DNA from 3 places in the Rhizobium tropici CIAT 899 genome. Region 2 is predicted to be linked to each of the others. Evidence: riboswitches for the same ligand, from Rfam matches in the RefSeq annotation. Region 2 holds a riboswitch; each other region holds the start of a gene.
The links. Region 2 has a riboswitch for cobalamin ahead of cobU (bifunctional adenosylcobinamide kinase/adenosylcobinamide-phosphate guanylyltransferase). Riboswitches for the same ligand answer to the same signal wherever they lie in the genome.
Positions count from the first base shown of each region.

Region 1 (10,558 bases), 1.2 Mb from region 2:
TAGCCCTGTTCGAGCAGCGCCGTCATCATCCGCTCGGCTGTCTCGGCCGAATCGGAGGTGGAGATGTCGATCAGAACATACCAGGGATGCACCGTCTCCAGCGGATCGCGCACGCCCGGAATATGCCGCGTGGTGAATTCGACACCGATGCGCGGCATCAGCTCGAAGCCGGTCAGCGCCGTGCCGCAGAGGCTGGATGCATTCTTGAACAGTGTCAGTGCGTCCTCGACCGATCGCAGGCCGGCAAAGGCGACCTGATGGCCGAGCGGTTGCGGAAAGAGCTTCAGTACAGCGCCGGTGATGACACCGAGCGTGCCTTCTGCGCCGATGAAGAGATCGCGCAGGTCGTAGCCGGTATTGTCCTTCTTCAGGCGGCGCAGGCCGTTCCAGATCTCGCCGGTGGGCAGCACGACTTCAAGGCCGAGGCAGAGCTGGCGCATGTTGCCATAGGCAAGAACGGCCGTGCCGCCGGCGTTGGTGGAAAGATTGCCGGCGATACGGCAAGAGCCTTCCGAGCCGAGCGAAAGCGGGAACATGCGGCCATGCTCGGCTGCCGCCTTGTGGACATCAGCCAGGATGCAGCCGCCGTCAACGATCATCGTATTGCCGACGGGATCGATATCGCGCACGCGGTTCATGCGTTCCAGCGACAGGATGATGTCCGAGCCGCCCTCGCGCGGCGTCTGCCCGCCAACAAGCCCGGTATTGCCCGTCTGGGGCACGATGGCCGTTCCGGTCTCGCTGGCAAGCTTGAGGATGGCCGAAACCTCTTCCAGCGAGCCGGGCTTCAGCAGCATGGGCGAAGCGCCATGATAGAGCCCACGGTTTTCCACCAGATGCGGCGCAATTTCCGTCGGGTCGCGCACGGCATGTTTTTCACCGACGATGCCGGCGAAGCGATCGAGAAGGTCGGAAGAGGTGGCGGAGCTGCTCATGGCGTGTCCTTTGCCGAAAGATCAGGCGATTTATTCTCTGGGAGCCGCTGCGCGGCGCAGCCGATCGTTGATGGCCTCGCCGAGGCCCTCGTCGGGAATATGCGAAAAGGCAATCGTTGTCGCGCCTGTGGCATCGGCGCGCTTCATGAAATCAAAGAGGTTTGCGGCGGCTTCCGAGAGATCGCCGCTCGCGCTCAGATCCAGCACGGCAACGGCGTTCTCGCTGCCGGGAATATCTGGCGCGCCGAAGCGAATCAGCGCCTCGCTTGCGGAAACCTCCGTGGCGTCGAGCCGCACCGCTGCTCCCGGCGCATAATGCGAAGCAAGCATGCCTGGCGCCTCGATGGCAGCGGAAGCCTTTTTCTTGCGCTTCAGTGCCTTGCCGGCCACCCGCTCGATCTCGCTTGCCGCGAGACCGCCCGGTCGCAGCAGGCGCATCTCGCCATCCTCGACCTTGACGATCGTCGACTCCACGCCGACGACCGATGATCCGGCGTCGAGAATAAGAGTAATCCGCTCCCCCAGGTCGTCGTTCACGTGATCAGCATTGGTGGCGCTGATCTTTCCCGAGGTATTGGCGCTCGGTGCGGCAAGCGGCCGGTCAAAGACGCGGATCAGCTCGCCGGCAAAGCCCTGCGGCACGCGGATGCCGACCGTGTCGAGGCCGGCGGTTGCCAGCGGATGGATGCCGCTATCAGGCTTGAGCGGCAGAACCAGCGTCAACGGGCCGGGCCAGAAGGCTTCCGCGAGCTTGCGCGAGATCGGGTCGAAGATGGCATAGCGCTCCGCCATGGCAAGATCGCTCATATGGCAGATCAGCGGATTGAAGCGTGGCCGCCCCTTCGTCTCGTAGATCCGGGTAATGGCTGTGGGATTGGTGGCATCGGCGGCAAGGCCGTAGACCGTCTCTGTCGGCAGCCCGATCGGCAGGCCCTGGGCAAGCGTCGCCGTTGCAACCTCTATAGCGGTTTGCGGATGTTCGAGAATGTTTATGTGTCGTGCCATGGCCTGCCTGCTTGCAGTTCAGGCCGTTCTTATGCTCTTCGAGTTTTTGGATCAATCGTCAAAGCTGGCGAATGATGTCGCGAAGCTGCTCGTTGCGGGCGCCGAGCAGGAGAACGTTGCGGATGGCGATCTGCGGATCGTGGGTGTGGAACAGCACGCCGTTGCCTCTGACATCGCGATTGATCGTCAGCTTCTTGTCTTCCGCTTGCCTGTCCGGACGGATGGCCACGGCGAAATACATCCGCGAATATTTGAGGCTGATGTCCTCGAAGAAGTTCTCTTCCTGGCCGATGCGGGCAAAGAAATTGGCGATGTAGAAAGCCCAGTTCACGTCTTCATAATGCGCGAACTGCGTCCGCGCCGCGGTAACGTGGCAATAGCCGAGATGTGGCGTGTCCTTCAGCGTGTGATGAAAGATGAGCTTCGGGAAGCGGATGGACCTATGGAAATTGTTGAGCCGATCGTGGGTCTTCTCGCCGGCGTCCCTGAGCTTCAGCGCCGTGTGTTCGGCCACCTGTTCGTGGGTGAGATATTCCCGCTCTTCCGCCAGCCAATGCGGCCTGTTGCGGTTGATGCGGCCGGTGCGCAGGAATTCGGTGTACCCCGTCGTCGATACCGGCTGCGCCGGTTCGGGCTCGGCGGGCTTCCCAGCGTCGAAATATCTGAGTTTGGCCATGCCGGATCTCGCTATAAAACTCTTTGGGTGACATGATGGATCACGGAGCTTGAGCCGAGCTTGATCGTGCCGGATTGAAGGCGCCCCGATAGCGGCTCCGTTGGCGCTTTCTGCCGCCCATTATTTGCCTGATTGCCGGCCGTTCGCTGACCTGTCGCAATCAGGATAAAGCGTCATTGGTGGAATGGATATGCGATGCTTTGACCATCTCCGATGCAGACGCCCAAGCAATTGAATTACCTGTCAATATTCTCACGCCATGCAACCGTCCTATCGTCCTGTTTCACCTGTCGTCAAATTCGAAGCCGATGTCGCATTGCAGCGCAGCGGCAGACGCGGCCGAGAGCTATGATGATATCAATCTCAAGGTGCCGTCTGCTAGGGAGACGGAGAATTGGGAAGCCGGTCAAAATCCGGCGCTGCCCCCGCAACGGTGGTGGAGTGAGGCATGGCGGATAAAGCCACTGGGCCGATCGGCCTGGGAAGGTGCCATGGGGTCCTGGCAACAGGGCCGCTCCAGAGCCCGGAAACCAGCCTTGGGCACATATGGTTTACTGACCGCGGCGGGCGGTCGGGGCATTGCTTTCGGCCGTCCCCAACGGCCTTGCATGTCCTCTGCTCGTCTTCCGGTATTGCGCAAGGATAGGCAAATGGATATCGGCAGCAAAGTTCTGCGGCAATTGAAGAACCACCGGACGGGTTTGAGCCTGGAGCAACCCTTCTACACCGATCCGGATTACTTCAAGCTCGACATGGAGACGATCTACTATCGCGACTGGCTGTTCATAGGCCATGATTGCGAAGTGCCGCGTGCGGGCAATTACTTCACCGTCCAGATCGGCGATTATCCCGTCGTCATCGTCCGTGGCCGCGATCAGGTCATCCGCGCCTTCCACAATAGCTGCCGCCACCGCGGCTCGCGCGTCTGCACGACCGAGCGCGGATCGTCGGCAAAGCTCGTCTGCCCCTATCACCAATGGACCTACGAACTTGACGGCTCGCTGCTTTTTGCCCGTCAGATGGCCGAGGATTTCGACAAGAGCCAGCATTCGCTGAAGCCGGTTCACTGCGAAAGTGTCGCTGGCTACATCTTCATCTGCCTCGCGCAGAACGCTCCCGATTTCGCACCCGTTCGCGCCACGATCGAGCCCTACATGGCCCCGCACCGTATCAGCGAAGCCAAGGTCGCCTTCCAGAGCACCATTATCGAAAAGGGCAACTGGAAGCTGGTCTGGGAAAACAACCGCGAATGCTACCATTGCGCGGCCAATCACCCCGAACTCTGCCGCACCTTCCCGGAAGCTCCGACGGTGACCGGCGTGCAGGGCGCGATGAGCGATCCCGTCATCACCGAGCACTGGGCACGCTGCGAAGCCGCCGGCCTGCCGAGCGAATTCAAGATCTCTCCTGACGGACAGTTCCGCACCGCCCGCATGCCGCTGATCGAAGGTGCCGAGAGCTACACCATGTCCGGGCAGAATGCCGTCAGGCGGCCGCTCTCGCCCGACGTGACGATCAACGGCATCGGCACCATGCTGCTCTTCCACTATCCGACGACATGGAACCACATGCTCGGTGACCACGCGATCTCCTTCCGCGTCCTGCCGATCAGCGCCGAGGAAACCGCCGTCACCACGAAGTGGCTCGTTCACAAGGATGCGGTCGAAGGTGTCGACTACAATCTGGAAGAGCTGACCCACGTCTGGACCGAAACCAACGATCAGGATCGCCGCATCGTCGAGGAAAATGCCTTCGGCATCCGCTCGCCGGCCTATGAGCCCGGTCCCTATTCGGAAATCCATGAAGGCGGCGTCATGCAGTTCGTCGAATGGTACACGACTTTCATGATCAACCGGCTGCAAGGCGACCAGGCCAAGCTGTCGGCGGTAGCCTGAGTATGAACATGACCGTCTCCCTTCCGCATCGTCACCTCGACCAGATGCAGCCCTGGAACGACAGGCAGCATCTGCTTGAATGTCTCTCGGTTACGCCCGAAGCGCCCGATGTGATGACCTTCACCTTCGGGTCCGACAAGGACAACTGGTTCCGCTATCTGCCGGGGCAGTTCGTGACGCTGGAGCTGCCGACGGCTCCGGAGCCGGTCATGCGCACCTATACTCTGTCGTCCACGCCGTCGCGGCCCTTCTCGGTCGCCGTGACGGTGAAGGCGCAGAAAGACAGCATCGGCACGCGCTGGATGTTCGAGAACCTGAAGCCGGGCATGCGCATCAAGGCTTTCGGCCCGCTTGGCGATTTCAGCCACATCCGTCATCCGGGCGAGAAATATCTCTTCGTCTCGGCCGGCTCCGGCATCACGCCGATGATGTCGATGACGCGGTATATGTCGGACATAGCACCACTGTCTGACATTACTTTCGTCAATTGCTCGCGCAGCCCGACGGACATCATCTTCCGCTCCGAGCTCGAATATCTCGCCCGCTTCATGCCGAACCTCGATCTCGGCTTCATCGTCGAAGGCTGCGGCCGCACCGATCTCTGGTCGGGGCTGAAGGGCCGCATCGACAAGGCGAAGATCGGCCTGCTGGCGCCCGATTTCATGGATCGCACCATCTTCTGCTGCGGCCCGGAAGTCTTCATGGATGCCGTGCGCTCGATGCTCGAAGCGCATGGCTTCGACATGTCGCGCTACCATCAGGAAAGCTTCCAGCCGGCCAATGCGGCGACACCGCTTGCGGAAGTCTCCGACGATGCTTCCGGCGAGGCGGCGACCACGATCCGCTTCACGATGGCGGGCAAGGATGTGGCCTGTGCTGCGGGCCAGACCGTGCTTCAGGCGGCGCGGGGCGCCGGCGTGCGCATCGGTGCGGCCTGCGAATCCGGCCTCTGCGGCACATGCCGGGTCTTGAAGCTTTCGGGCGAAGTCGAGATGAGCCACAATGGCGGCATCCTCGATGACGAGATCGACGAGGGTTACATCCTCGCCTGCTGCTCGCGCCCGAAGACGGATGTGCAGATCGAGGCCTAGAGCCGGATGATTTTAGGTCTATTCGACCTAAAATCTGAATCCGCTCCAGCATCAAAGAAGTAGAGCGTGATGTCGTCCGAAAACCGCCCACACTTTTTGGCATCACGCTCTAGAAATCCTGGTAATTCAGCTCATTGATCTCGACCGGCTTGGTTTGCGGGGTCGAGGCCGTGACGACGGGGTCGACCTCGAGCATGAGGGAAACGAGCATCTGCCGCGGCCCGCTGCACATCTGTGCGAGCGCGATCGTCAGGTCCGGCGCGGGCAGCGGTTTCGCCGGCAGGAGATCGCCCTGCGGCCAGATCCCAGCGAGCTGAACCTTCGTCATCGGCACGACGTTGACATCGATATCGGTAAGCGTGCCCGGGACCCGATAGGGGCAGCTTTTCTCCGAACAATTGTCCGACGAAGCAAACTGCCAGATGGCATAATTGTCCCAGTTGCCGAGTGGGAAAGTGCCTTTGACATCAGGCTTGTAGCGCGCATACCACAAGGGCAGCCGCGACAGCAGCGGATAGATGCCCCGGTGATCGGCGATATAACGCGCCGTGTTGTGATTGACGTAGAGAATGGGATAACGCCCGGTTCTGACCTTGATGTGGGCGACATAGATCTGCGCATCGTCGAGCGACATGAATTGCGTCGCATCCATGCCGTCAATATCGAGCACCATCAGCTCATCGGGTTGCGGATCGGCATAATCGAGAAAATGATTGGCCTGGTCGGTCGGATTGCCGGGCCGTCCCAGATGATAGGCGCCCCATAACAGGCCATTCGTCTTCGCCAGCATGCGGCGTGTTTGAAACAGCTCGCGGCTGACGGCGTATTTGCGCCACATCGTCCTGCAATGGGCCACCGTATCGCCGCCATGGTCGCCGGTGCAACTGAAGCTTTCAGGAAGTCCGTCGGACGCCTTTGAGATGAAGCCGGCAATCCGCTTGTCCTGAAGGAATGCAGTCCAGTCGATGGTGTTCAGCTCGTAAGCATCGACAATCAGGGCGTTTTTCGGGTCGCCCCAGGGCTGGCTTTCACCGGCCGAAGCCTTGGAGACCGGCCCCATCAGGGCCAGGATCGTCAGCAAGCTGTAAATGAGGAGGTTACTCTTTCGGTATCCTTTCATGAAATAATAGTAAGGATTGCTGGTTAATCTCGGGTTAAGAAAGCAATCACTATAAATTCATCGTGGAGCCCCTCGTAACTCCTTAAATCGGTAGGGATTTGAGGAACTAAATAACGCGCTGCCGCGTTTCTTGTCGTCTATTCGGATATACGACGAAAGGCAGCGAAACCTTGCTCGGGAAGCATTCCCGACATGAAACGCCTACAGGCTTGAGCAGCAAGCCGAACCAGGGAATGGAGATGAAAATGCTTGGTTTCCGTGCAAAAATCGCGACTGCCGCCTTGACTGCTGCCGTCGCCCTGACGAGCTTCACACCGTCTTTCGCCATGCAGATGCCCGCCGCACCGGTCGTAAAACAGTCCGCGCCCACCCAGGCCGCGCCTGATAATGTCGAACAGGTACAGTGGCGTCACGGTGGTTACTATCGCCGCGGCTGGTATGGCGGCTACCGCGGTTATCGCGGCGGCTATCGTCATGGCTATCGCTATCATGACGGCTATTGGTTCCCGCTGGCTGCCTTCGGCGCCGGCGCATTGATTGGCGGCGCAATCGCCAGCCAGCCGCGCTATTACGAGCCGGCTCCGGCCCCGAGCGCGGGCATCAATCCGCGTCATGTCGAATGGTGCGAGGGACGCTATCGTTCCTACCGCGCTTACGACAATACGTTCCAGCCGAACTCCGGCCCGCGCCGTCAGTGCTACTCGCCGTATTTCTAAAGCGGTTCAGTTTTTCACGGAATCTCTGAACCGCTCCAGCTCTTTTCACGCAATTCCGGACGGAAAACAGCTGCGCACTTTTCCTGGAATTGCTCTAAGCGGCGCTTTCAGAATTGCCAATGCCAGCCGTCCGGTTTCCCGCCGGGCGGCTTTTTGCATGGTTCGACGTCAGAGAATATTGACCCGTTTGAGCAGCCACCATGCCAGCAGCATGGAGGCGATGATGAACCCAACCGCATATCCAGTACCGCTTGCGCCGCCCGCCAACGGTAACCCCGATGTGTTCATGCCGAAGAAGCCGGTCACCAGCGTCGGCGGCAGCAGAAATGCGGTCATGATCGACAGGATATAGAGATGCCGGTTGATCTCGGAGGCGAGCTTGGAATCGATTTCTTCGTGCAACAGCCTCGCCCGTTCCTGCAGCGCATAGACGTCGTGTTCGACCGCTTCGAGGCGCCCCGTCAGCCGGCCCGCGACATCCTCGAAGCCGAGCGGCATTTCCTCATCGTCCGAGGCGGCGGCATGGCGCATCAGCGAGAGAACGGTGCGCAGATGGCGATGCAGGCGCACGATCGTCCTGCGGATGGGCGGAAGCTTGGCGCGCTCGTCGCGCGACGTATTGCCGTGGACGAAGTCCTCTATGGCATTCAACTCTTCGCTGATCTCGATGACGACGGAGATCAGGGTTCGTTGGAACTCGACGACGATCAGCTCGAAAATATCCACGGGATTGGAAAATCGTGCGGCGTTCTTTTCGATCAGCACCCGGGTTCGGTCCAGGCTGCGAAGCGGCTGCAGCCGGGTGGTTATCAGCACGCGATCGGTCAGCGCGAAATGCAGCCAGCCGATATCGTGGGTGTTGTGGGCAAAGTCGCGCTGGAAATCGACCAACGTGCCGAAAAGCATCTGCTCGTCGACCGTAATCGTGGCATGTGTTTCATGCGTGGTCAGCGCTATGCGGGCGGCTTCGTTCAGTCCGGGCGCATCCTCTAGGAAAGCCGGCACCCGAGCATCCACGAGATTGAGATGCAGCCAGAGAAAGCCGTCGTCGCCGAACAGCCTCGAGCGATCGGTATCGTCGGGCAGGCGCTCCGGCTTGGTTTCATCGGGGCGGAGACGGTATGCCCAGATAAAGCCTGGTATGGTATTGGCTGACGTGAGCGTATTCATGGGGGCATCGTTCGCTTTGTCTGAACAGTCGCCTTAGTCTTCATTCATGACGGTTTTTTATTCAAGTCCGCGCTTTGGCGGAATAATCGCGGATATGGGCGGCGATGTCACAGCCGCTCGACGCGCGTAAGACGCATGTCACGTTCGGGTTCGCGAGGCGGTGGAAATCGATACCTCCTGCCATTTGAAAAAATTGACGTTTACGTAAAAATCAACTAGCTATAGCCACAAATGGTCGATGGTCCGGGTGAGGCGGGTCATTGCCAGTACCGATCCGGAGGAAACCATCATGTACAAGGCGCCTGTCGAAGAAATTGCGTTCACGCTGAAACATGTCGCCGGCATGGAACGTGCCATGGAAGAGGGCATTCTCGGCGATCTCGGCACCGATCTTGTCGACGCTATCCTGTCGGAAGCCGGGCGTTTCGCCGGCGAGGCGGTGGAGCCGCTCGCCGAGAACGGTGACAAGCAAGGCGCAAGGCTGGTGGATGGCAAGGTGGTCCTTCCCGATGGCTGGGAGAAGCTCTATCGCGACTGGATCGCCGGCGGCTGGAATGGCCTGACCGCGCCGGAGGAGTTCGGCGGGCAGGACTTGCCGCACATGCTGAATATCGCCACGCTGGAAATGTGGAATTCCGCCTCGATGGCCTTCGGCCTGGCGCCGACGCTGACCATGGGGGCGGTCGAAGCGTTACGGGCTCACGGCAGCGAAGACCTCAGGAAGACATATCTGGCAAAGCTCGTCTCCGGCGAATGGACGGGGACCATGAATCTGACGGAGCCGCATGCGGGTTCCGATGTCGGCGCTCTGCGCTCCCGCGCCGAACGCCGCGATGACGGCACCTATCGCATCTTCGGTCAGAAGATTTTCATCACCTGGGGCGATCACGAAGCGACCGAGAACATCATCCATCTCGTTCTTGCCCGCCTTCCGGATGCGCCTGCCGGCACGCGCGGCATTTCCCTGTTTCTCGTGCCGAAATTCCTTGTGAATGAGGATGGCTCGCTCGGTGCCCGCAACGATCTTTTCGTGCATTCGCTGGAACATAAGCTCGGCATCCATGGCTCACCGACCTGCACGATGATTTACGGCGACGGCAAATATGGTGCGGAAAAGGGCGCCGTCGGCTGGCTGGTGGGTGAGGAAAACAAAGGCCTCGCCTGCATGTTCACGATGATGAACAATGCCAGATTGGCTGTCGGCATCCAGGGTGTCGCGATTGCTGAAGCCGCGACCCAGAAGGCCATCGCCTATGCCCGGGAGCGCACCCAGGGCCGCGCGCCGGGTACGACATCCTCGGGCATGAGCCCGATCATCGAGCATCCCGATGTCGCGCGCATGCTGCTGACGATGAAAACCTTGACTCAAGGCGCGCGCGCGATCTGCTACGCCTGTGCGCAGGCGATCGACATGTCGCATCGCGATCCCGAGAGAGCAAGATATTGGCAGGAGCGGGCCGCCTTGCTGACGCCGATTGCCAAGTCCTTCTCCACCGACGCCGGCGTCGATGTCGCTTCGCTTGGCATCCAGGTCCACGGCGGCATGGGCTTTATCGAGGAGACAGGCGCCGCGCGCCTGCTGCGGGATGCCCGCATCGCACCGATTTACGAGGGCACCAACGGCATCCAGGCCATCGACCTGGTGACGCGAAAGCTGACGATCGCCAACGGCGACCACATGCGCGGCTTCATTGGTGAACTGCGGGAGATCGCCGATTCCGTCGCCAAGTCCAATCTGGATGGTTTCGGTGAAACGGCGCCGCGGTTGCAGGCGGCCATTGCCGATCTGGAAAAGACGAGCGAATGGCTCCTGTCGAAACAGGCAGAGGGCGCCGTTGCCGAAGCACTGGCGGGTGCCACGCCTTACCAGCGGCTTTTCGGCCTCGTGCTGACAGGCTCTTATCTGGCCAAGGGTGGCCTTGCCGATGCCGGTGACGGCGAGGGGGCCAG
Region 1 is NC_020059.1:896,399-906,956, forward strand. Features, by position in the region: gene RTCIAT899_RS04305 (FAD-binding oxidoreductase) at 1-935, opposite strand, end outside; gene RTCIAT899_RS04310 (L-threonylcarbamoyladenylate synthase) at 966-1,940, opposite strand; gene RTCIAT899_RS04315 (DUF6656 family protein) at 1,999-2,616, opposite strand; cobalamin riboswitch at 2,966-3,169, shown strand; gene RTCIAT899_RS04320 (aromatic ring-hydroxylating oxygenase subunit alpha) at 3,267-4,511, shown strand; gene RTCIAT899_RS04325 (FAD-binding oxidoreductase) at 4,514-5,602, shown strand; gene RTCIAT899_RS04330 (glycoside hydrolase family 25 protein) at 5,712-6,722, opposite strand; gene RTCIAT899_RS04335 (BA14K family protein) at 6,968-7,438, shown strand; gene RTCIAT899_RS04340 (transporter) at 7,607-8,608, opposite strand; gene RTCIAT899_RS04345 (acyl-CoA dehydrogenase family protein) at 8,898-10,558, shown strand, end outside.
Region 1: another riboswitch for cobalamin. It lies ahead of RTCIAT899_RS04320 (aromatic ring-hydroxylating oxygenase subunit alpha); the one in region 2 lies ahead of cobU (bifunctional adenosylcobinamide kinase/adenosylcobinamide-phosphate guanylyltransferase).

Region 2 (10,558 bases):
TGCGGTGTATGTGCAGGGAAGCCGGCGTTTTTGGCAAACCGCGTCGATCTCCGGATCGCGCGGTTTTCGCGCTTTAAAGAGTGCCGTTACAAGACAGTTTCTGTGTGAGAGCGGTAATCCGCTCCGATCTCGACATTGAGCAAAAATATAGCCGCCGATGCTGTCGCATGGCGGCTTCTCGTGTGCTGGAATGGCGGCTTGACGCGCTATCAGCCGACATTATACGTGCGGATGAAGCCCACCGTGCCGAAGCGCGTATCGAGCTGCTGTAGCCGGCTCTCCGGGCGGTGAGCCGGAAGCTTGCCGTTCCAGGCGATCTGGATGGAATTCTGTCTGTTGAAGATGAAAAGCATTGGGGTATCCTCCGACCCGGACCGGCCGGTTTCGTTGTTTGTTTTCACGATGCAGATAATCCTCCTTCGCGTAACTCACAATGGATGAAATCGTCATCCAATGTCGCAAATAGAGCATGTTGGACTGTGATGCATTTTTGTATCGTGGTGGTGGGCTTCGAGGAGTGGAGATCGCGGCAAAATCAAGGCCAAATCCCGCGTTTTCAGTGGCTGTAGCATATCGAGGTGGTGGGGAATGACGAGAGCGATCATGCTGCAGGGAACGGGCTCCGATGTCGGAAAAACGGTATTGGTCGCGGGCTTGTGCCGGTTGTTCGCAAACAGGGGCGTGAGAGTGCGCCCGTTCAAGCCACAAAACATGTCGAACAATGCGGCCGTTGCCGAGGATGGCGGCGAAATCGGACGTGCCCAGTGGCTGCAGTCGCTGGCCTCACGCGTTCCCTCATCGGTTCATATGAATCCGGTGCTGTTGAAGCCGCAATCGGAAACCGGCAGCCAGATCATCGTGCAGGGCAAGGTCTGGGGCCAAGCCAAGGGTCGGGACTATCAGGCGCTCAAGCCGCAATTGCTCGGTGCGGTGCTCGAAAGCTTCGCCACGATGCGGGCGGGGACCGATCTCGTCATCGTCGAGGGGGCAGGCTCGCCCGCCGAGATCAATCTGCGGCGCGGCGATATCGCCAATATGGGCTTTGCGACACGCGCCAATGTTCCCGTCGTGCTGGTCGGCGACATAGACCGCGGCGGCGTGATCGCGTCGCTGGTCGGCACATACCATATCTTGCCGGAGGAAGATCGGCGGATGATCCGCGGCTATCTGATCAACAAGTTCCGTGGCGATGTCTCCCTCTTCGGTGAGGGTATCGAGGCAATTGGTAGCTTCACGGGGTGGCAATGCCATGGTGTCGTTCCCTGGCTGAAGGCGGCGGCGCGCCTGCCGGCGGAGGATTCGGTCGTATTGGAGCGACTTGCTCGAGGTTCCTCTGGTGCGCTCAAGGTCGCCGTACCCGTGCTGTCGCGCATCGCCAATTTCGACGACCTCGATCCGCTGCGGGCCGAACCGGATGTCGATTTGGTGTTTATCCGCGTTGGAGAGCGCTTGCCTGCCGATGCAGCGCTCGTGGTGCTGCCGGGTTCGAAGTCTACGATCGGCGATCTCCTTGATCTGCGCGAGCAGGGATGGGACCGCGATATAGCCGCTCATGTGCGTCGTGGCGGCCGCGTCATCGGCATTTGCGGTGGCTACCAGATGCTCGGCCATATGGTCCATGATCCACTTGGCATCGAGGGATCGGTGACCGAGACGCCCGGATTAGGCCTGTTGGATATCGAGACGGAGATGGCGCCGGAAAAGACCGTGCGCAACAGCACTGCCGTCTCCAAAGAGTATGATGTGCCGTTATCGGGCTATGAAATCCACCTCGGCGTGACGCGGGGCCGGGACTGCGAGCGGCCATCGGCCATGATCGACGGGCGGCCTGATGGAGCCGTATCGCCGGATGGTCGCATCATGGGCACATATCTGCATGGCCTTTTCAGCAGCGACAGCTATCGGGCAAAGCTGCTGGCAAGCTTCGGCGTCTCCGGCGAGCGCATGAACTATCGCGCCAGCGTCGACGAGGCTCTGGACGAAGTGGCGGCAGAGCTGGAAAGCGTACTCGATCCCGCCTGGCTCGACAGCCTCGTCGCCTAAAGCTCGCCGGAGACTTCCCGGCGGCGGCGGTCGAGTTCTTCGCTGTAGCGACGCAGCGTATAGCTCTCCGTCAGCAGGCCGATGACCTTGCGTTCGATCAGGTCGTTGACCACGACGAGCGCTTCGCTCTTCGTCTGCTCGAACATGGCGGCTGCCTGCTTGGCATTCATTTGCGGCTGCAGGAACTCGTTGCGCAGCCGGATGAAGTCGGAAAGGCCGTGTTCCTCGTCGTCCTTTTCGATCGGGCTCGCATAAACGTCGGGCACGAGCACCATTCCGGAATATTTCTCGTTCTTGTCGATCAGAATGACGCGCTGCGCGGAGCCGATGGGGAAATTCTTGCGGAATTCCTCGATGCTCATGTCGATGCTGGCCGTATGCACATCCGGGCGCATCATGCGCGCAACCGTCAGGTTGCGGATCCAGCCGACATCGTGAGCGCTGCGGATGCTCTCGCCGCGCAGGTGGAAGCGCCATGTGGCGAAGGAGTAGCCGAAGGTCGTGCGCACCACCAGCGAGGAGGTGATGACCGCCGCCAGAACCAGGGCAGTGATCGGGAAATCCCCGGTGATTTCGAGCGCCAGGAAGGTCATCGTCAGCGGCCCGCCGATAATCGCGACGGCAAGCGAGCTCATGCCGACGACGGCGTAGACGGCCGGCGTCAGCGTGGCGTGATCGAAATAGGGTGCGCAATAAGCGAAGATCTTGCCGAGCAGCGCGCCCATGAACAGGGAGGCAAAGAAGAGGCCGCCTCTGAAGCCGGAGCCGATCGAAACTGCTGACGCCAGGGATTTCAGGATGAAGACGCCGATAAGTGCGCTCAGCGTCACTTCGGTCGATAGGTTAAGATGCAGGGCGCCATGGCCGGCAGACAGGACCTGTGGCGAGATCAGCGCCAATGTTCCGACTACCAAGCCGCCAAGCGCAGGGCGGAAAGGCGGCGCGATCGAGCTTTTGCGCGCCAGTTCCTCGACCCATGCGACGCCCTGCATGATCAGGATGCCGATACCGGCACAGAAGGCACCGAGCAGGATGGCAGGAAGATAATCGGCTGGAACGATCGCCCCGAAATGATCGATATCGATGGCGAAATCGTCGCCGGCGAGCAGTCTTGCGATCATGGTCGATATCAGCGCCGAGACCACGACGGGTGTCAGGGTGACGATCGAATAGCTGCCGATGATCAGCTCGAAGGCGTAGAAGGCGCCGGTGAGCGGCGCGTTGAATGCTGCGGCGATGGCGCCGGCCGCGCCGCAGCCGACGAGCATGCGCAGGTCCGCGCGACGCATTTGCATCTTGTAGCCGAACTTGGAGGCAATGCCCGCAGCGAGCTGCGTGTAGCCTGCTTCAAGCCCGACAGAGGCGCCGAATCCATTCGAGATCAGGTTCTGCACCGCGACGATGACGCTGTCGGTTAGCGACATGCGGCCGCCATGCAGCGCATTGGCTTCGATCGGGTCGACCATCGGCTTTTTGCGCGTGCGGGACAATATATACAGCAGTATGCCGAGAATGATGCCGCCTGCGATCGGTGCGATGAACAATACGGATTTGTCCTGAATTGCCATCGCTGCCGAACTCAAGCGTTCGTAGTCGGTTATGCCGTAGATGACGCTGTGAAACTTGCGCGAGATATAGCTCATCGCCGTTACGGCGCAGCCGGATACTATTCCCACCAGCGCTCCGGCGAAGACAAGTCCCAATTCGCCACGGCGCAGCAATGCCCTGAAGCGACCGAGATCGAACAGAGCCGAGAAGACGCCGAGGCGTCGCGGTTGGAATTTCTGCAACATGGGAAACGGACGATACGTTTTTACTCGAATGCGAGAGCCTACCCTCTATAACCTCCTAACATCAAAGAAATACGGCAAAAAAGCCGTTGGCTTTATGGGAATTTTCAGCCGATTTCGTAATCAGGATGACGCAGGTCGCATCCATGCCCTTGATTGACTTGACGTAAGTGAAAGCCTAATCATTGCCGGCATAACGAATGGTTCCTGAGCGGCGATCTGCCGCATGGGATGAAAAGGGAATGTGGAGGGACGGACCCAATCCGGGCGTTCTCATCACAGCCGACCCCGCGACTGTAGAGCGGTCAGGGTCTTTCGTTCGGTTTGAAACCTATTCCATCGATGGTTCGCATGGGGCGAACGGGGCGGGACAGGCTCAAGTCGAAAAAGCCACTGGCGTGGCATCATGATCAACCGGGGCTGGACGCCTCTTATTCTACGAATCGTCCGCCTTTTCATGATGCATTGCCGGGAAGGCGAGAAAGGTCCGCTGGCGCACGATCGGGGGCGACCGGTTTCGGTCCGCCCCCGTCGCGGCGCCTTATCCGCGAGCCAGGAGACCTGCCATGCGTGCCGGGCACAGAGCCTGTTCTGGGACGTCGGTTCCGCTGCCAGCACGGAGGTTGTCATGGCGCAAGACGAGTTTTCGGCGTATAGGCGCCTGTTTTCCGGTTTCAGCGACGTGCTGCCGACCCCTGTTTTTGTGTGGGAGCGGGCATAGCGTATGTCGTCTTCGATTTCCCGAGCAGTCTTCGTCCTTGGCGGCGCGCGTTCCGGCAAATCCAGGTTTGCCGAATCCCTGGTTTCGGACACGGGTCTTGAACGTCACTATGTGGCGACAGGGCAGGCATGGGACGACGAGATGCGCGAGCGCATCGCGAAGCATCGTGCCGACCGCGGCGATCTATGGCAAACGCATGAGGAGCCGATCGATCTTGTCGGGCAGCTTGCCGCCGTCGACGCCGAGGGGCGGGCGGTGCTTGTCGACTGCCTGACGCTATGGGTCACCAATCTGATGATGGCCGAGCGTGACATGGCGGCGGAATTTGCCGCTCTCACTGCATTTCTGCCGACTGCACGATCGAGGCTCGTTCTCGTCTCCAACGAGGTGGGCCTTGGAATCGTGCCGGAAAATCGCATGGCGCGCGAATTTCGCGATCATGCCGGCCGTCTGCACCAGATGGTCGCGGCGGCGAGTGCCGAAGTTTATTTTATCGCAGCGGGCCTGCCGCTGAAAATGAAGGGTTGATGCATATGAACCAGGAAAAGATTCCCGCCACCGTCATCACCGGCTTCCTGGGAGCCGGCAAGACGACGATGATCCGCAACCTCCTGCAGAACGCAGGCGGCAAGAAGATCGCGCTGATCATCAACGAATTCGGCGATCTCGGCGTCGATGGCGACGTGTTGAAGGGCTGCGGCGCGGAGAACTGTACTGAGGATGATATCATCGAGCTGACCAACGGCTGCATCTGCTGCACCGTCGCCGACGATTTCATCCCCACCATGACGAAGCTTCTGGAGCGCGACGCGCGCCCGGATCACATCGTCATCGAAACGTCAGGCCTTGCGCTGCCGCAGCCGCTGGTCGCCGCCTTCAACTGGCCTGACATTCGGACCCATGTCACCGTCGATGGCGTCATCACCGTCGTCGATAGCGCTGCTGTTGCCGCTGGCCGCTTTGCCGATGATCATGACGCTGTCGAAGCCGCCCGCGTCGAGGACGACTCGCTGGATCATGAAAGCCCGATCGAAGAGCTTTTCGAGGATCAGCTGACCTGCGCCGATCTGATCGTGCTCAACAAGACCGATCTGATCGACACCGACGGTCTCGGCCGCGTCCGCGCCGAGGTTGCCTCGCGCACGGCCCGCAAGCCGACGATTATCGAAGCGAAGAACGGCGATGTTCCGGCCGCCATCCTGCTCGGCCTCGGCATCGGCACGGAAGACGATATCGTCAACCGCAAATCCCATCATGAGCTCGAGCATGAGGATGGCACACCGCATGATCACGACGAGTTCGACAGCTTCGTCGTCGAGCTTGGCCCGATTGCCGACCCGGCGGCCTTCGTCGATGCGCTGAAGGGTGTGATTGCCGAGCATGACGTGCTGCGCCTCAAGGGCTTCGTGGACGTGCCCGGTAAGCCGATGCGCCTGCAAGTTCAGGCCGTCGGCAGCCGCATCGACACCTATTTCGACCGCGCCTGGACACCGGGTGAAGCGCGCGCGACCCGGCTGGTGGTGATCGGCCTGCACGAGATGGATGAGACGATCGTGCGTAGGGCGATCGAAGCGCTGGTTTGATTGATGTCGGGTCTTTGGCGTGAGATACCCCCCTCTGTCGCTTTCGCGACATCTCCCCCACAAGGGGGGAGATTGGAAGCTCGTGGCTGCTGCATCGTAAAACAAGCGATGTCGGGAGTAGCTGCGGCTTGGGGAGGTAAGTCCAGCGAAGCGTGGCACCGAATGATCTCCCCCCTTGTGGGGGAGATGTCACAAAGTGACAGAGGGGGGTATGCTGCCGCATACTCTGACGCCTGATGCATCTCCTCCTAGCACAAAAGGGAACGATCAGCGACGGCGAGGAGGCGATCGACCTTGGGCAGACGCCCGGCGATATCCTCTTTCTGTCGGCTGCCGATACCGAGCTTGCGGCGATTGCCGCAGCGCATGGCGAGGGCGACTGTTTCCTTCGGCTCGCGAGCCTGATGAGCCTCAAGCATCCGATGTCCGTCGATACCTATATCGACAGGACCGCGCGATATGCGAAGCTCATCATCGTGCGAGCCTTGGGAGGAGCAAGCTATTTCCATTATGCGCTGGAGGCGCTGTATGCCTGTGCGGCGCGCCAGGGTGCCTTGATCGCGGTGCTGCCGGGGGATTCGAAGCCCGATCCGGGGCTGACGCCCTTTTCCAACGTCGCGCTCGATGATCTCAACGCGCTCTGGTCCTATCTGATCGAGGGCGGCGAGGCGAATTCGCGGGCGTTTCTAGCCTATGCCGCGGCGATGCTCTCGGGTGCCGAGAAGCCGATGCCAGCCGTGCCCTTGATGAAGGCCGGAATCTGGTGGCCGGGCAGGGGCGTAATCGGCGTGGAGGAGTGGAAGAGGCTCGAAATCGAATGGAGGGTTCGCCCCTCACCCCAGCCCTCTCCCCGTATTGACGGGGAGAGGGAGCATATCGAGTCCGCAGTTCCCCCTTCGCCCCGCGTGCGGGGAGAAGGTGCCCGTAGGGCGGATGAGGGGCGAAGCTCTCCCTTGGATGCCGCCATCGATTTGGAGCAGGTGCAGGAAATCGAACCCCCGACCGTCGCGATTTCCTTCTATCGCGCGCTGGTTCAGAGCGGCGAAACTAAACCAGTCGAAGCGATGATAGAGGCCCTCATCGCCGAGGGCATGCGGCCGTTGCCGGTCTTTGCCTATAGTCTCAAGGATGCCGTGTCCGTCGGCATTCTCGAAAGCGTCTTTACTGAGCTGCAGCCGGGCGTGGTTATCAACGCGACAGGCTTTGCCGTTTCAGCACCGGGCGCGGATCGGCAGGCAACGGTTCTGGAGACGGGCGACGCTGTCGTTCTGCAAGCCATCTTCTCTGCTTCATCGAAGGAGGCGTGGGAGGCATCCTCGCAGGGGCTTTCAGCGCGCGATCTCGGCATGAACGTGGCGCTGCCGGAAGTCGACGGCCGTGTTCTTGCCCGCGCGGTGTCCTTCAAGGCGGCTGCCCGCTATGACGAGCGGGTGGAGGCCAATATCGTCGCCAGCGAACCGCTCGAGGATCGCATGCGCTATACGGCTCGGCTCGCCGCCAGTTGGGCGCGGCTGCGCAATACGCCGCCCGGTGATCGCCGTGTCGCGCTCGTCATGGCGAACTATCCCAATCGCGATGGACGTTTGGGCAACGGCGTCGGGCTCGATACGCCGGCCGGCACGATCGAGGTGCTGAAGGCGATGCAGGCGGCGGGCTATAGTGTTGCCGATCTGCCTGCCGATGACGATGCACTGATGCGGCATCTGGCGGAAGGCCCGACAAATTCCGGGCATGATGGCCGCGTCGTTCGCGAGAGGCTTTCCTTTAGCGACTACAAGGATTTCTTCTCGTCGCTTCCCCAAAAGATTCAGGATGAAATCACGCTGCGTTGGGGGAGGCCTGAGGCAGATCCTTACGCGCTCGATAACGGCTTTGCCCTGCCGTTCGCCCGCTTCGGCGACGTGCTTGTCGGCATCCAGCCGGCGCGCGGCTACAATATCGATCCGAAGGAGAGCTACCACTCTCCCGATCTCGTTCCGCCCCACGGCTATCTTGCCTTCTATGCCTTCCTGCGCCGTTCCGTCGATGCGCATGCGGTCATCCACATGGGCAAGCACGGTAATCTCGAATGGCTGCCGGGCAAGGCGCTGGCACTGTCGGAAAGCTGCTATCCGGAAGCGATCCTCGGACCGTTGCCAAACCTCTATCCTTTCATCGTCAACGATCCCGGCGAGGGCACGCAGGCCAAGCGCCGCACGAGCGCCGTCATCATCGACCACCTGACGCCGCCGCTGACGCGCGCCGAAAGCTATGGCCCGCTGAAGGATCTGGAGGCGTTGGTCGACGAATATTACGAGGCTTCGGGCGGCGATCCTCGCCGCATCCGTCTGCTTCGCAAGCAGATCCTCGATCTCGTTGCCGATATCGGCCTCGATCAGGATGCCGGCATCGCCAAGGGCGAGGGCGAAGACGAGGCCTTGCGCAAGCTCGACGCCTATCTCTGCGATCTCAAGGAAATGCAGATCCGCGATGGCCTGCATATTTTCGGCGTTTCGCCTTCCGGGCGGTTGCTGACGGATTTGACGGTGGCGCTGGCAAGAGTGCCGCGCGGGCTGGGCGAGGGCGGTGATCAGAGCCTGCAGCGGGCGATTGCTCGGGATATTTTTGAGGGTGTGGAGAGTTTGGCGGGTGTGGAGAGCGTGGTATCCCCCTCTGTCGCTGACGCGACATCTCCCCCACAGGGGGGGAGATTGGTGGCTCGCGGCACGACATCGCCTCAAATGGCCATCGAGGTCGCTGATACTGTCGATGGAGAGGCAGGAAAGCCAGGCGGCATACTCCCGCCAATCTCCCCCCTTGTGGGGGAGATGTCAGCGAAGCTGACAGAGGGGGGTATCTCTCCAGGCAAACCTTTCGACCCTTTGGACTGCGACATGGCCGCCGAATGGACCGGCCCGCGCCCCGCCATCCTCAACGACATCTCCGATGTCCCTTGGCGCACCCAGGGCGATACCGTCGAGCGCATCGAACTCTTGGCTGCGAAACTCGTGGATGGCGAAACGGCTTGCCCCGAGAATTGGCCAAACACCCGTATGGTCCTTGAAGAAATTGCCGCAAAGCTCCAGCCGTCCATCCTGGCCTGCGGCGATGCAGAAATCTTCGCCCTGCTCAAAGGCCTCGACGGCCGCTTCGTTCCGCCCGGCCCCTCCGGTGCGCCAACGCGGGGCCGGCCGGATGTTCTGCCGACGGGGCGGAATTTCTATTCTGTCGACAGCCGTGCGGTTCCGACGCCGGCCGCTTACGAACTTGGCAAGAAATCGGCCGAGTTGCTGATCCGCCGCTACGTGCAGGACCATGGCGAATGGCCCGTTTCCTTCGGCCTGACCGCCTGGGGCACTTCGAACATGCGCACGGGCGGTGACGATATCGCGCAGGCGCTGGCGCTGATCGGCGTCAAGCCCGTCTGGGACATGACGTCTCGCCGCGTCACCGGCTACGAGATCATCACGACTGCCATGCTCCGGCGGCCACGTGTCGACGTGACGCTGCGCATTTCCGGCTTTTTCCGTGACGCGTTTCCCGAACAGATCGCCTTGTTCGACAAGGCCATCCGTGCCGTCGGCATGCTCGATGAGGATGCGGCGGACAATCCCATTGCGGCGCGCATGCGCGGCGAGATCGCGCGGCTCGAAGCTGTCGGCCTCGACGCTGCCTCTGCCAGCCGCAGGGCGGGTTATCGGGTCTTCGGTTCCAAACCTGGGGCTTATGGCGCCGGTCTGCAGGCACTCATCGATGAGAAGGGATGGGAGCGGCGTGCCGATCTGGCCGAAGCCTATCTCGTCTGGGGCAGCTATGCCTATGGCGCGGGCGAGGAAGGAAGGGCGGAGCGCGGTGTCTTTGAGGAGCGGTTGCGCTCGATCCAGGCTGTTGTCCAGAACCAGGACAATCGCGAGCACGACCTACTCGACAGCGATGACTATTATCAATTCGAGGGCGGTATGGCTGCTGCTGCCGAGCAGCTCGCCGGCGCCCGCCCGTCGATCTATCACAATGACCATTCGCGGCCGGAAAAGCCGGTCATCCGTTCGCTGGAAGAAGAGATCGGCCGGGTGGTGCGCGGGCGTGTCGTCAATCCAAAATGGATCGATGGCGTCATGCGGCATGGCTACAAGGGCGCGTTCGAGATTGCGGCGACCGTCGATTATCTCTTTGCTTTCGCCGCGACGACTGGAGTCGTCCGCAATCATCATTTCGAGGCCGTATATCAGGCCTTCATCGTCGATCAGCGCGTGCGCGATTTCATGGCGGAGAAGAACCCGGCGGCACTGCGGGACCTGAAGGAACGGCTGCTGGAGGCGATAGATCGCAATCTCTGGACGCCGAAAAGCAACTCGGCGCATTTCGATCTGGAGAGCCTGAAATCGGGCAAGGAGGTTGCGGCTTGAGCGCGGTCGACGACCTTCTGACGACCTTCCGCGACT
Region 2 is NC_020059.1:2,144,306-2,154,863, reverse strand. Features, by position in the region: gene RTCIAT899_RS33775 (hypothetical protein) at 210-353, opposite strand; gene RTCIAT899_RS10525 (cobyric acid synthase) at 589-2,043, shown strand; gene RTCIAT899_RS10520 (chloride channel protein) at 2,040-3,836, opposite strand; cobalamin riboswitch at 4,018-4,416, shown strand; gene cobU (bifunctional adenosylcobinamide kinase/adenosylcobinamide-phosphate guanylyltransferase) at 4,558-5,082, shown strand; gene cobW (cobalamin biosynthesis protein CobW) at 5,088-6,137, shown strand; gene cobN (cobaltochelatase subunit CobN) at 6,374-10,522, shown strand; gene RTCIAT899_RS10495 (dimethylsulfonioproprionate lyase family protein) at 10,519-10,558, shown strand, end outside.

Region 3 (10,558 bases), on a different replicon from region 2:
ATCTACCTCTCATCACTATATTCGCACGAGTGCAGATTAGGTGTTTTTTCGTCTATCGATAGCCTTTCCGATGGGTGGGCGGAGATGCCAAAACCCACCCGAATGGGTAGGTTATCGATCGAGCATGCCCTTTTGACGCGCTGCCGTCACGGCCGCGGTCCGAGTCGAGACGTTGAGCTTCGCAAAGATATTGCGCAGGTGAAACTTGATCGTATTGTCGGACAAGGCGAGCATCCGGCCGATTTCCTTGTTGGAAAGCCCCGAGCTCAGCAATTCCAGCACCGTGCGCTCCCGGCCTGTGAAAACAGAACCATCTTCACTGCCGACCGCCGGCTCTTCCGATACGTCCGCATCCGTAAATAGCGATTGAAGGCGCTGGCGGGTAATCGCTGCGACGGTCGGATGTTTGGCAAGCGCACGAAGCTCTGAAAGCGCTGCCGGGTGACCAAAACGAAGCAGGTTGCGATAATCGGCAAGCGGCGTCGTCAATACGAGATCGGATAGGCGGGCGGCGGCGGGTTCGCTTTGACCCTCCGCCAGGAGAATTTCGATTTCGATGAGGGCAAGCTCGATTGCACGCGGAACATGCGGGCGCTGCGTCTGGCGCATCATGAATTGGTTGAAGATCTCGCGCGCCTTGGCCTTGTCGCCAAGGGCCAGATGGGTGCGGGTCCAGAAGATAGCCGGCGTAGCTCCGCGCAAATGAATGGCCAGCGCATTGGCGCGATCCGAAGCGACTGCCTGCATGCCAAAACCATTGGCCTCGGCATGGCGGATTGCATGATCGAGATCGCCGGAGGCCATGAGCAGCATGGCGCGCTCCCCATCGATCAGCCGCGTGAGCCGATCGAAACTACGGCGTCTCGCAGTGGCGCGGATGCGGTCCATGGCTGCATGGGCCGCGAGCAGATCCCCACGCATGCGCAGAACCCGCTGTTCGGCCATGAAGCCGGCAGCCAGAAGATCGAACCAGGTATCGTGCAGCTCGAGATGCGGCAGTGCCCATTCGAGCATCTCCGCCGCGGCTTCCGCCTCACCGCGCATCGACAGAACCTCGGCCTTCAATACCTGGCCGACGGCATCGAGATCGCTGCCTGGACCAATATTGGTCTGGGCTTCGCAGATCAGTTCCTCGTAGGCCGACAGAGCGCTCGCACAATCGCCGGATAGAAAGAAAGCTTGGCCGATATGGGTATAAAGATGCATGGCGCCGAAATCGGCGCCGCCGTCGCGAAAGGCGCGAATGGCCAGATGCCCGTAATGCAGAGCCCGGTCAAGCTCGCTGCGGATCAGAAAATTGTAGGAGAGCATGTTGAGCGCAAGCGCCCGATGAATGAGCTCCATTCCATCCGGCTGCCGCAGATCGTCCTCAAGAGCGGAAAGGTCGGCCGCACTCGCCCAATGGTCGGTATAAAGCGCCAGGAGGATGCGCACCACGCGCACATCCTTTGCCAGGATCGGATCGCCGGCGGCCACCCGATCGGCGATAGCGAGATAATGATTGGCCGCCGCAAGCTGCGCCGCCTTGGCGTTGAAGATCGAAAGGCCGAGGGTCGCAAGTGGAAAACGGGCCAGATCGATTTCCGAGGCATGTCCGCTCAAGGCCTGAAACAATGTTGCGCCGCCGCGGGTGGTGGCATAGACGCGCCGCCATCCGCCGGCGGTTTCGACAATTCGCGCAGCAAGGTTGGCATCGCCCGCGGAAAGCGCATGATGAACCGCTCGGTCTATGTCGCCCCGGGCTTCGAACCAGTGTGCCGCACGATTAAGAGCGCGATTGGCATCGACACCTCTGCGACCGGCGGTTTTCTTGAGGAACTCGTTGAAAACGGGGTGAAACCGCATCCAGTTGCCGGGGCCGGCAAGCAAGGTCACCGGAAGCGCGTATTCGGCCAGGCTTTCGCAGAGGTCGGCACGCTCTCTGCTTTCCAGCACCGCTTCGAGCAGAGAATGATTGAATGCCGGAAGGGCGGCCGTGTCGATGAGAAACTGGCGTATATCCTCGGGCAGATGCTCGAACACCTGCTCCGACAGATAAGAGCCCATATCCGTATCGCCGCCATCGAAAGAGGCAAGGATGCTGTCACTTTCATCCGATTCAGATACGAGCAGGCTCACCATCTGCAGTGCGACCGCCCAGCCTTCGGTCCGGCGATTGAAAGAACCGATCTGCTCCTCCGTCAGATGTGTGCCCTTCCCGGCAAAAAGCTCTCCAGCTTCGGCATCACTGAAGCCTAGCTCGGTAACGCCGAACTGCTTGAACTCACCACGCAGCCGCAAGGCCGAGAGCGGAAAGCGTGGTGGGCTGCGGCTGACCAGCACCAGCTTGACGTGTTCGAGCGAGAGGTCGGCGAGAATCTTCGCCATCAGCGCCTCGGTCGCATCCGTCTGCGCGAAATGATAATCGTCGAGAAAGACGACGAGCGGTCCTTCGATCTTGCGCAGGCGGGTCGCCAGCACCGAAAGCAATGCTGCAGCCGGAAGATTGCCGGCATCGGCCCCATCTTCATGAAGCAGCGTCTGCAAGGCATCGATCAATGCAAGCAGAAAGGCTTCCTGATTGGTGTGTTCGGCATCGAGCGACACCCAGCAGAGCTTGACACCATCGGCCTTCAGCAGCTCATACCACTGGACGGCGAGCGACGTCTTGCCGTAGCCGGCAGGTGCGACAATGGTCGTCAAACGGCGCAGCCCGGCGCGCCGGAGCTGCCGCAATAGGTCGCTACGTTTGATTGTTTGCTGCCCGCTCGACGGGGGAGCAAATCGATTCTGTCCACTCATGGGGCGGGATGATGATGTCTTGGAAGACAGTTTGCAACCCACGCGAAAACGTTTGCAAAGCTGGTTTTACCTATCTTTTGGAAGAAACCGCCTTGCAGGCAAGGGTTGACCCCAGACAAAATTGCAACGGCAAAGCTAGCGACCTCAACCGCTCACAAATATCCTCGGACCAACGAAATTTTTCCGTTTCCGCCTTTAAACGGTCCGTTAGGGATTTGTTGACCATAATTGGAGGGTATAGCGATGCCGCAGGCGCGGCGCCTCTGATTTCTGTTTCTCTTAGCAAGGGCGAAAGTCGTATCCGTGCATCACGCGATCTTTTCCATTCCGGCGGCATTTTTCGCCACGACTTTCTCGTTCATCGCTTTCCGTGTGGCGCTGATCGCGATGCTGGCGCTCGGCGCCTTTGCCGGTTCGGCGGCGGCCGAGGACAGGGCACTCAAGCTCTTCTTCACGCATACGGGGGAAAGGTCGACCATCGTCTTCAAGCGTAACGGCAAATATGACCCGCGCGGCCTTGCTCACATCAACCGCTTCTTGCGCGACTGGCGAAAGAACGAGCCGACCAGGATCGATCCGGAATTGCTCGATCTCGTCTGGGACGTTTACCGCCGCAGTGGCGCCAAGGAGGCCATTCACGTGGTTTCGGCCTACCGCTCTCCGTCGACCAACAGCATGCTGCGCAACCGCTCGCGCAGCTCCGGCGTTGCGAAGCACAGCCAGCATACGCTCGGCAAGGCAATGGATTTTTACATTCCCGGCGTGAAGCTCGCGAGCTTGCGCGCAATCGCCATGCAGATGCAGATCGGCGGCGTGGGCTTCTATCCCAATTCCGGCTCGCCCTTCGTGCATCTGGATGTTGGCGGAGTGCGCGCATGGCCGAGAATGTCGCGCCAGGAGCTTGCGCGGCTTTTCCCCAATGGACAGACGCTTCACGTGCCGGCAGATGGCAGGCCACTGCCGGGTTACGACGTAGCGGTCACACAATCCAAAAAGCGCCCTTCGCAGATGGCGAGCAAGATCACGGCCGTTGATGACGACAGTGACGATGCCGGATCATTCACAGCGTCTCACAACGTCGAACCCGACCGCAGCCTTTTGACCAGCATGCTGCCAACCCCCAGAAGCCGGGCCGTGGATGGACTGGAAGCTCAGCTTGGCAAGCGGGTGGCTGAGGAAAGCAAGACCCAACCCTTTGCCGACCTCGCGGCCTATGCCGTTCCGCTGCCGGCGTGGCGGCCGACCAGCAGCATCGTCGTCATCCCCACGACCGCGCCGGAAAGACCAGCTCCCACTGCCGTGCTCGCCAGCCTGGTCGTGGGACGCAGCAACGCTGGAAAGCTCGTCGTGTCTGACAATGTGGAGAATACGGCCGAGAGCGCCATGGCAAAGATGCAGCCGATCGCTGCCCTTCCCTCGGCGGCTGCGCAAGATGTCTCAGCCGGTGTAGGAGACATGTCGACAGGGGCGATCGTCGCCTGGGCTTTGCGTCCGCCAGGCATGGCCGTCGACATGACGCTGCCAGGCCTCGTCAGCGCGCCCATTCCGATGCACGACGACATGGCGGAGGCCCAAGCCGGAGCCATCAGCTATGATGGCGACGATTTCGACGTCGAGCGGTTCGGCTTCGAAGGCTGAGGCGAACTTGCACGATCCAGTAATATGATGCGCCCCGGTCGAAATTGCTCAGACTGGGCGATCCATTTTATTCCGCGATCGCGACAGATGCCACTCAACCCGCCATATATTGGATGTTGCAGCGGCCGTGGACCGAGGATTTCTGCACATGCGCGCGCACGCCGAAAACCCGCTCGATCAGCTCCTGCGTCAGCACCTCTTCCGGCGGCCCGGCCGCAACGACCTCGCCATTTTGCAAAACAGCAAGGCTGTCGCAGAACATGGCCGCCAGATTGAGATCATGCAGCGCCACGATGGAGGTGACATCGAGCTTGGAGACCAGGCCGAGAATATCGAGCTGATGTTGGATATCGAGATGGTTCGTCGGCTCGTCCAGCAGCAGTTCGCTCGGAGTCTGGGCAAGCGCCCTCGCAATATGGACGCGCTGTCGTTCGCCACCCGACAAAGTTTGCCACGGCTGACCGGCGCGGCCTTGCATACCGACACGGGCAAGCGCATCGGAAACCGCCGCATCGTCGTGAGCGCTCCAGGCCGACAAGGGACCGCGATGGGGCGTACGGCCGAGACGCACGACGTCCATCACTGTGACCTGCGTATCGGTCGTCGCCTGCTGCTCGACCAGCGCGATGCGGCGGGCGATATCGCTCCGCGAGATCGAGGCAATATCGCTGCCACCGAGCCGGATGACCCCGCTTTTGACCTTCCGCAACCGGCAGATCAGCCTGAGCAGGCTGGATTTACCCGAGCCGTTCGGCCCAAGGAGCCCGAGTACCTTGCCTTTTTCCACCGTCAGGCTGACGCCGTTGACGATCAGACTATTGCCGGCTGCAAAGGTTACCGTGTCCACAGCAATGCTCATGCCGTCCTCCGGGCTCGATAGAGAATGAGGGCGAAGGCCGGAGCCCCGAACAAGGCCGTGACGACGCCGATCGGCAAAATCTGCTGGGGAACGATGACCCGCGAGATGATATCGGCCGCGACCATGAAGATGGCGCCGGCCAGAGCCGCTGCCGGCAAAAGCCGGTCATGGCTCGGCCCGACGACGAAGCGGGCCGCATGCGGAATGACGAGCCCGACGAAACCGATGGAGCCGACGATGCTGACGACCGCTGCCGTCATGAAAGCCGTCACGCCAAGCAGAACGACTTGGGCGCGCTTGACCGCAATGCCAAGCGATGCGGCAGCATCCGTGCCGAAGATAAAGGCATCGAGCACGCGGACATGCGCCATGCAGACGGCGAAGCCGATGATGGCGACCGGCCCGGAAAGATAAACGTCCGGCCAGCGCACACCGCTCATGGAGCCGAGCAGCCAGAACATGACGCCCCTCGCCTGCTCCGCATTGGCCGACGTGGTGACGATATAGGAGGTAAGCGCGTTGAAAAGCTGCGAACCGGCGACGCCGCATAGAATGATGCGCTCGCTCGTGCCGCCGACCCCGGCGGCAAGCAGGCCGACGAAAAGAAAGGCTGCAACCGCGCCGAGGAAGGCGCCGCCGGAAAGGCCCAGAATGCCGTAGCCAAGACCGAGGATCATGATGCAGACCGCCCCGGTGGAGGCGCCGGCGGAAATGCCCAGCACAAAGGGTTCGGCGAGCGGATTGCGCAGCAACGCCTGCAACACCACCCCGCTCAAGGCAAGCGACGCACCGGTGCTTGCAGCAACGAGCGCGCGGCTCAGGCGATAATCCCAGACGATCCCCTGATGGATCCGGCTGAGTTCGAAGCTCGTTCCGAACAACCGGTTCGAGACGGCCTTTACTGTGGTCGACAGCGGGATCGAAATCTCGCCGATCGATACGGCGAGGCTGATCATGAAGGCCAGAAGAATGACGGCAGCCATGGCGAGCGCCAAGAGCGCCCACCATGTCCTGCGTTTTGCGACGAGACCCATATCTTACTGCGCCAGGCCGAAAGACTTGATGCCCTTGGCCAATACTTCAATGCCGTCGATGGTGCGGATGGTCGGGTTCATCGATTGCGCATCCATCATGACGAAATGCTTGTTCTTAACGGCGTCGAGCTGGCTGGTGACTGGATCTTTTTCGAGGAAATCGACCTTGACCTTCGGATCGTCGGCCGCATAACGGCGGCGGTCCATGGTGGCTATGACGATCACGGCCGGGTTGGCCTGCGAAATGGTTTCCCAACCGACCATCGGCCATTCTTCTTCCGTCGTCACCACGTTTCTGGCGCCGAGCGTCTTCAGGACATAGGCCGGCGCGCTGTTCTTGCCGGCGATATAGGCATCGCCATTGACTTCCTTGCTGGAGAACCAGAACACGATCGGAAGATCCTTGGCCTTGGCAGCGGCAATCGAAGCGACTGCATCCGCCTCGCGCTTTTTCAGATCCGCGATCAGGGCATCGCCGCGATCCCTAACGTCGAAGATCTGCGAGAGCTCGGCGATTTCCTGGTAGACCAGATCCATCGTGAAAAGCTCCTTGCGCACACCATCGCCGCCATCGGTATTGACCTTGGCGACACAATCGGCCGGAGCAACATAGGTATTGATCCCGAGCTCCGAAAATTGCTGGCGCTTGCCGACGGAACCCTGCGCGCCGACATGCCACTCGAATTCGGCGGCGACGAGATCCGGGGCTTTGCCAACGACGGATTCGAAGCTTGGATCGTTATCGGCAAGCCGCGGGATCTTGCTGTTCGCCTCGGCATATTGCGGCAGAACCGGGCCGACCCAGACCGCCGTTCCGGCAATCTTGTCGGCAAGGCCGAGCGAAAAGAGAATTTCGGTCATGCCCTGTCCGATCGAAACGATCTTGGCCGGAGCCTTTTCAAAAGTGACCTTCTGACCGCAATTATCGATGGTGAGAGGATATTGGGTAGCGGCAAAGCCGGAGCCAGCAAAACTAATCAGCCCAAATGCAAATGCAATGGTCGTCAAAAAATGGCGCATGAAAGATCTCGATAGGATTAAGGAAACGGGGCGGCGTCAGCGCGATCGCGCTGAGAAAGACGGCCGCCGGCTGCGGAGATCCCAATCAAGGCCGATAGGTGTCGGATAATGTCGAAGGCGCAGGTCAATCATTCTCTGTCCTTTCCGGGCATCCCCGCCCGGCTGATTGGATCGTGATCGACGGCAGGTCTCCTGGCTTGCGGATCTGTGACGATCATCGGCCTTCCCGCAAGCATGCTTGCAGTGGCGCGGCTCAAAGCCTCAGGAAGGAACCAGCAGGCTGGTCATTCCCGGATGATCGGCAATCCGCTTACAGTTGCGGGGGCAGCCACGGTCTAGGTCCCGCTTGGGTCATCCTCACCGTGTTCCCTATTAATCCCCGCGGAGTCTTCCTTGGGGAACCGTCACGCCCAGTTATTCCGGACTGCCCCTTTCCGTCAAGGACGAGAAATGAGAAAGAGCAGGTCGTGGCTATTGAAAGGCGTCGAGCCTATACGGCCTCTGCCAGTTCCACGCGATTTCTCCCGCCTGCCTTCGCCCGATAGAGCGCCTTGTCGGCGGCCTCAAGCACATGTTTGAAATCCGTCGTCGGTTCCAGAGAGCAGGCGATGCCGATGCTGACCGTGACGTGGACGGCCTCCTGCTCGAACATCAAGGTCGTGTCCTCGATATCCTTGCGAATTTTCTCCGCCACGGCGGCGGCGGCTCGCGTATCGGTGTTGGGCAGCAGCACGACGATCTCCTCGCCGCCATAACGGGCGGCAATATCGGTCTTACGGACGGTTTGCCTGATGACATCGGCCAACCGCGCCAGAACGGTGTCACCGAAGGAATGGCCCCAGCTATCGTTGATCTTCTTGAAGTGATCGATATCGAGCATGATAATCGAGAAGGGGATACGCCGCATACCCGCCTCCTTGCTGCATCGATCGCCTTCGCGCTGCAGCACCCGGCGGTTGGGAAGCCTTGTCAGCGGATCGAGGCTCGCTTCATTCTCCAGCGCGCGCTGGATGCCAATGCGATATTGCTCCCGCTGCAAGAGATCCGACAACAACATGACACCGAGGATATTGACGATCGTCACCGGAAGTGTCGCCGAGATAAGAAGGGCGCGCGCAACCGCCCACGGAAAAAGGAAGACAACCACAATGGATGAACAGGTCGCCAGACCGAACAGAGCCGACCGCCTCCAGCCCGTACCGGTCCATTGCCGCGGCAGCAGACTGAGCGCATAGCCCGCGGTCGCAACGATTATGATGCCGGCCACGCCGACCACGGCGCCCATGCCGCCCACCATGTACCGAAACAGGGCCATCATAACCGCGGCGACAATGGTTCCCAAAAGGCCGCCATAGATCGGCGTAAGAACAAGGAGGATCGACCGGCCATCCTGGATCACACCTGGCATCCATTGGATGGGATCGCCCATGGATAGGATGCCGACCAGCCCGAACAACAACCCGACGGCCACGGATTTCAAAGCGCCGCGCTCGACGATACGGATGACCCAGGAATAGGCATAAACAATAATCGCCACCTGGCCGAGGACACGTATTAGCGAGATCAAATGTGTTTCGATTTCCATGGCTATTCCCAGTCTTCGCAACGCGTCGCAACGGATGAGCGGCGGCGGCATGGTCGAAGTCCCTACGAGATACCATGCGATCTCTAAAAATAGTTTATATGCCCCTCATCGAACGGCAGCGCGGCACGAATTGACGCATTGCGCTTGCGATAGGCCTGCCCTATGACTGAAACCTTATCCGCGAATGCGGTGGTGGGGACAAGCATGCGGAAGACGATTTCGCGAAGATTTCAGTGGAGCGCGCGCATTCTTTGCGCCGTCGCGCTGTTGCTCGTCGGCTTCGCCCATCAACCGATCGTCGCAACTGCCGACGATATATCCCCGATCGAGCTCGCCCAATACAGGCTGCCGGACGGATCGCTGCCCATCCTCTGCATCACCTATAAGGATGCCGATGGCAAGGTGCATGGGAAAGCCTACGCACCCGGATGCGAAGCATGCCGGATTGCGTCCGCCGCGATGCTGCCCGCGCCTCCGACCGACATTTGTGAGCGCCTCGCCTCCCCGCGCGGAGAGACCGTCGTCGCAAGATCGGAGGTGTTCCACCGCCAACTTTATCCGCCGAATACAGGCCCGAGAGCACCACCCCTCCCCGACATCGTTGGCTGAACCGGCATTGCGGCTTTCGTCGCGATGCCCGCCGTCAATGCTGCCGCTTGCGCGACCATGACGTCGCGACATCTGAGGATTGGTGTTCACAGCTGCATCTTGCCGAACGAAGCAGGCCGATTGGTCGGCTGCCCAGGGAAAGCAGGCTCACGCCAAACGGCGAACCATCTCGCCGCACCCCTCCTCAGATCGCCCCTTGCGGCAGCCTGCCGATCTTCGGAGGATTTCATGTCTGCCTTTACCGCTGCAGAGCCTGCAGCCGCAGCGACCCACAATATCTCGCTCTATCGCGCGATCTGGCGCTGGCATTTTTTCGCTGGCCTGCTCGTCATCCCTTTCATGCTCAATCTGGCGATCACCGGTTCGTTGTATCTATTCAAGGACCAGATTGCCGATACCTTCTACTCGCATCGCTATCTCGTCACCGAGGCCGGCACCATGCTGCGGCCGCAGCAGATCGCCGACGCGGCGCTCTCGGCCTTTCCGGGCGCCCGCACAACCTCCTATCATGAAGCGTCGGCTCCGAACCGCTCGGCCTGGATAACGCTGTCCAAGGATGGACAATCGACGATCGTCTACGTCAATCCTTATGACGGCAGCATCCTGGGGTCGGTGGGTTCGAAGCAGGAATTCGGCTGGGTCGTCAAGCGCATTCACAGCCTCGAATATTTCGGCAAATGGACCAATCGCCTCATCGAGATCGTCGCGGGCTTTGCCCTCGTGCTCGTCGTGACGGGCATCTATCTGTGGTGGCCGCGCCAGCAGACGGGCGGCGTGCTCACCATTCGCGGCACCCCATCACGCCGCGTCTTCTGGCGCGACCTGCATGCCGTGACGGGAGCGCTTGCCGGCATCCTGATCTTCTTTCTCGCCTTCAGCGGCATGCCGTGGTCCGGCTACTGGGGCGCCAACGTCAACGCCTGGCTGACCGCAAACAATCTCGGCACGCCGGCAGCAGTCTGGGACGACGTTCCGAAATCGACAAAGGTCACACAGGATATCGTCAGCCGGCCCGGCTGGGTCGTCGAGAAC
Region 3 is NC_020062.1:500,260-510,817, reverse strand. Features, by position in the region: gene RTCIAT899_RS24455 (hydantoinase B/oxoprolinase family protein) at 1-13, opposite strand, end outside; gene RTCIAT899_RS24450 (winged helix-turn-helix domain-containing protein) at 112-2,682, opposite strand; gene RTCIAT899_RS24445 (peptidoglycan L,D-endopeptidase MepK) at 3,085-4,419, shown strand; gene RTCIAT899_RS24440 (ABC transporter ATP-binding protein) at 4,514-5,278, opposite strand; gene RTCIAT899_RS24435 (FecCD family ABC transporter permease) at 5,275-6,312, opposite strand; gene RTCIAT899_RS24430 (ABC transporter substrate-binding protein) at 6,316-7,332, opposite strand; cobalamin riboswitch at 7,498-7,753, opposite strand; gene RTCIAT899_RS24425 (GGDEF domain-containing protein) at 7,823-8,917, opposite strand; gene RTCIAT899_RS24420 (hypothetical protein) at 9,122-9,526, shown strand; gene RTCIAT899_RS24415 (PepSY-associated TM helix domain-containing protein) at 9,755-10,558, shown strand, end outside.
Region 3: another riboswitch for cobalamin. It lies ahead of RTCIAT899_RS24430 (ABC transporter substrate-binding protein); the one in region 2 lies ahead of cobU (bifunctional adenosylcobinamide kinase/adenosylcobinamide-phosphate guanylyltransferase).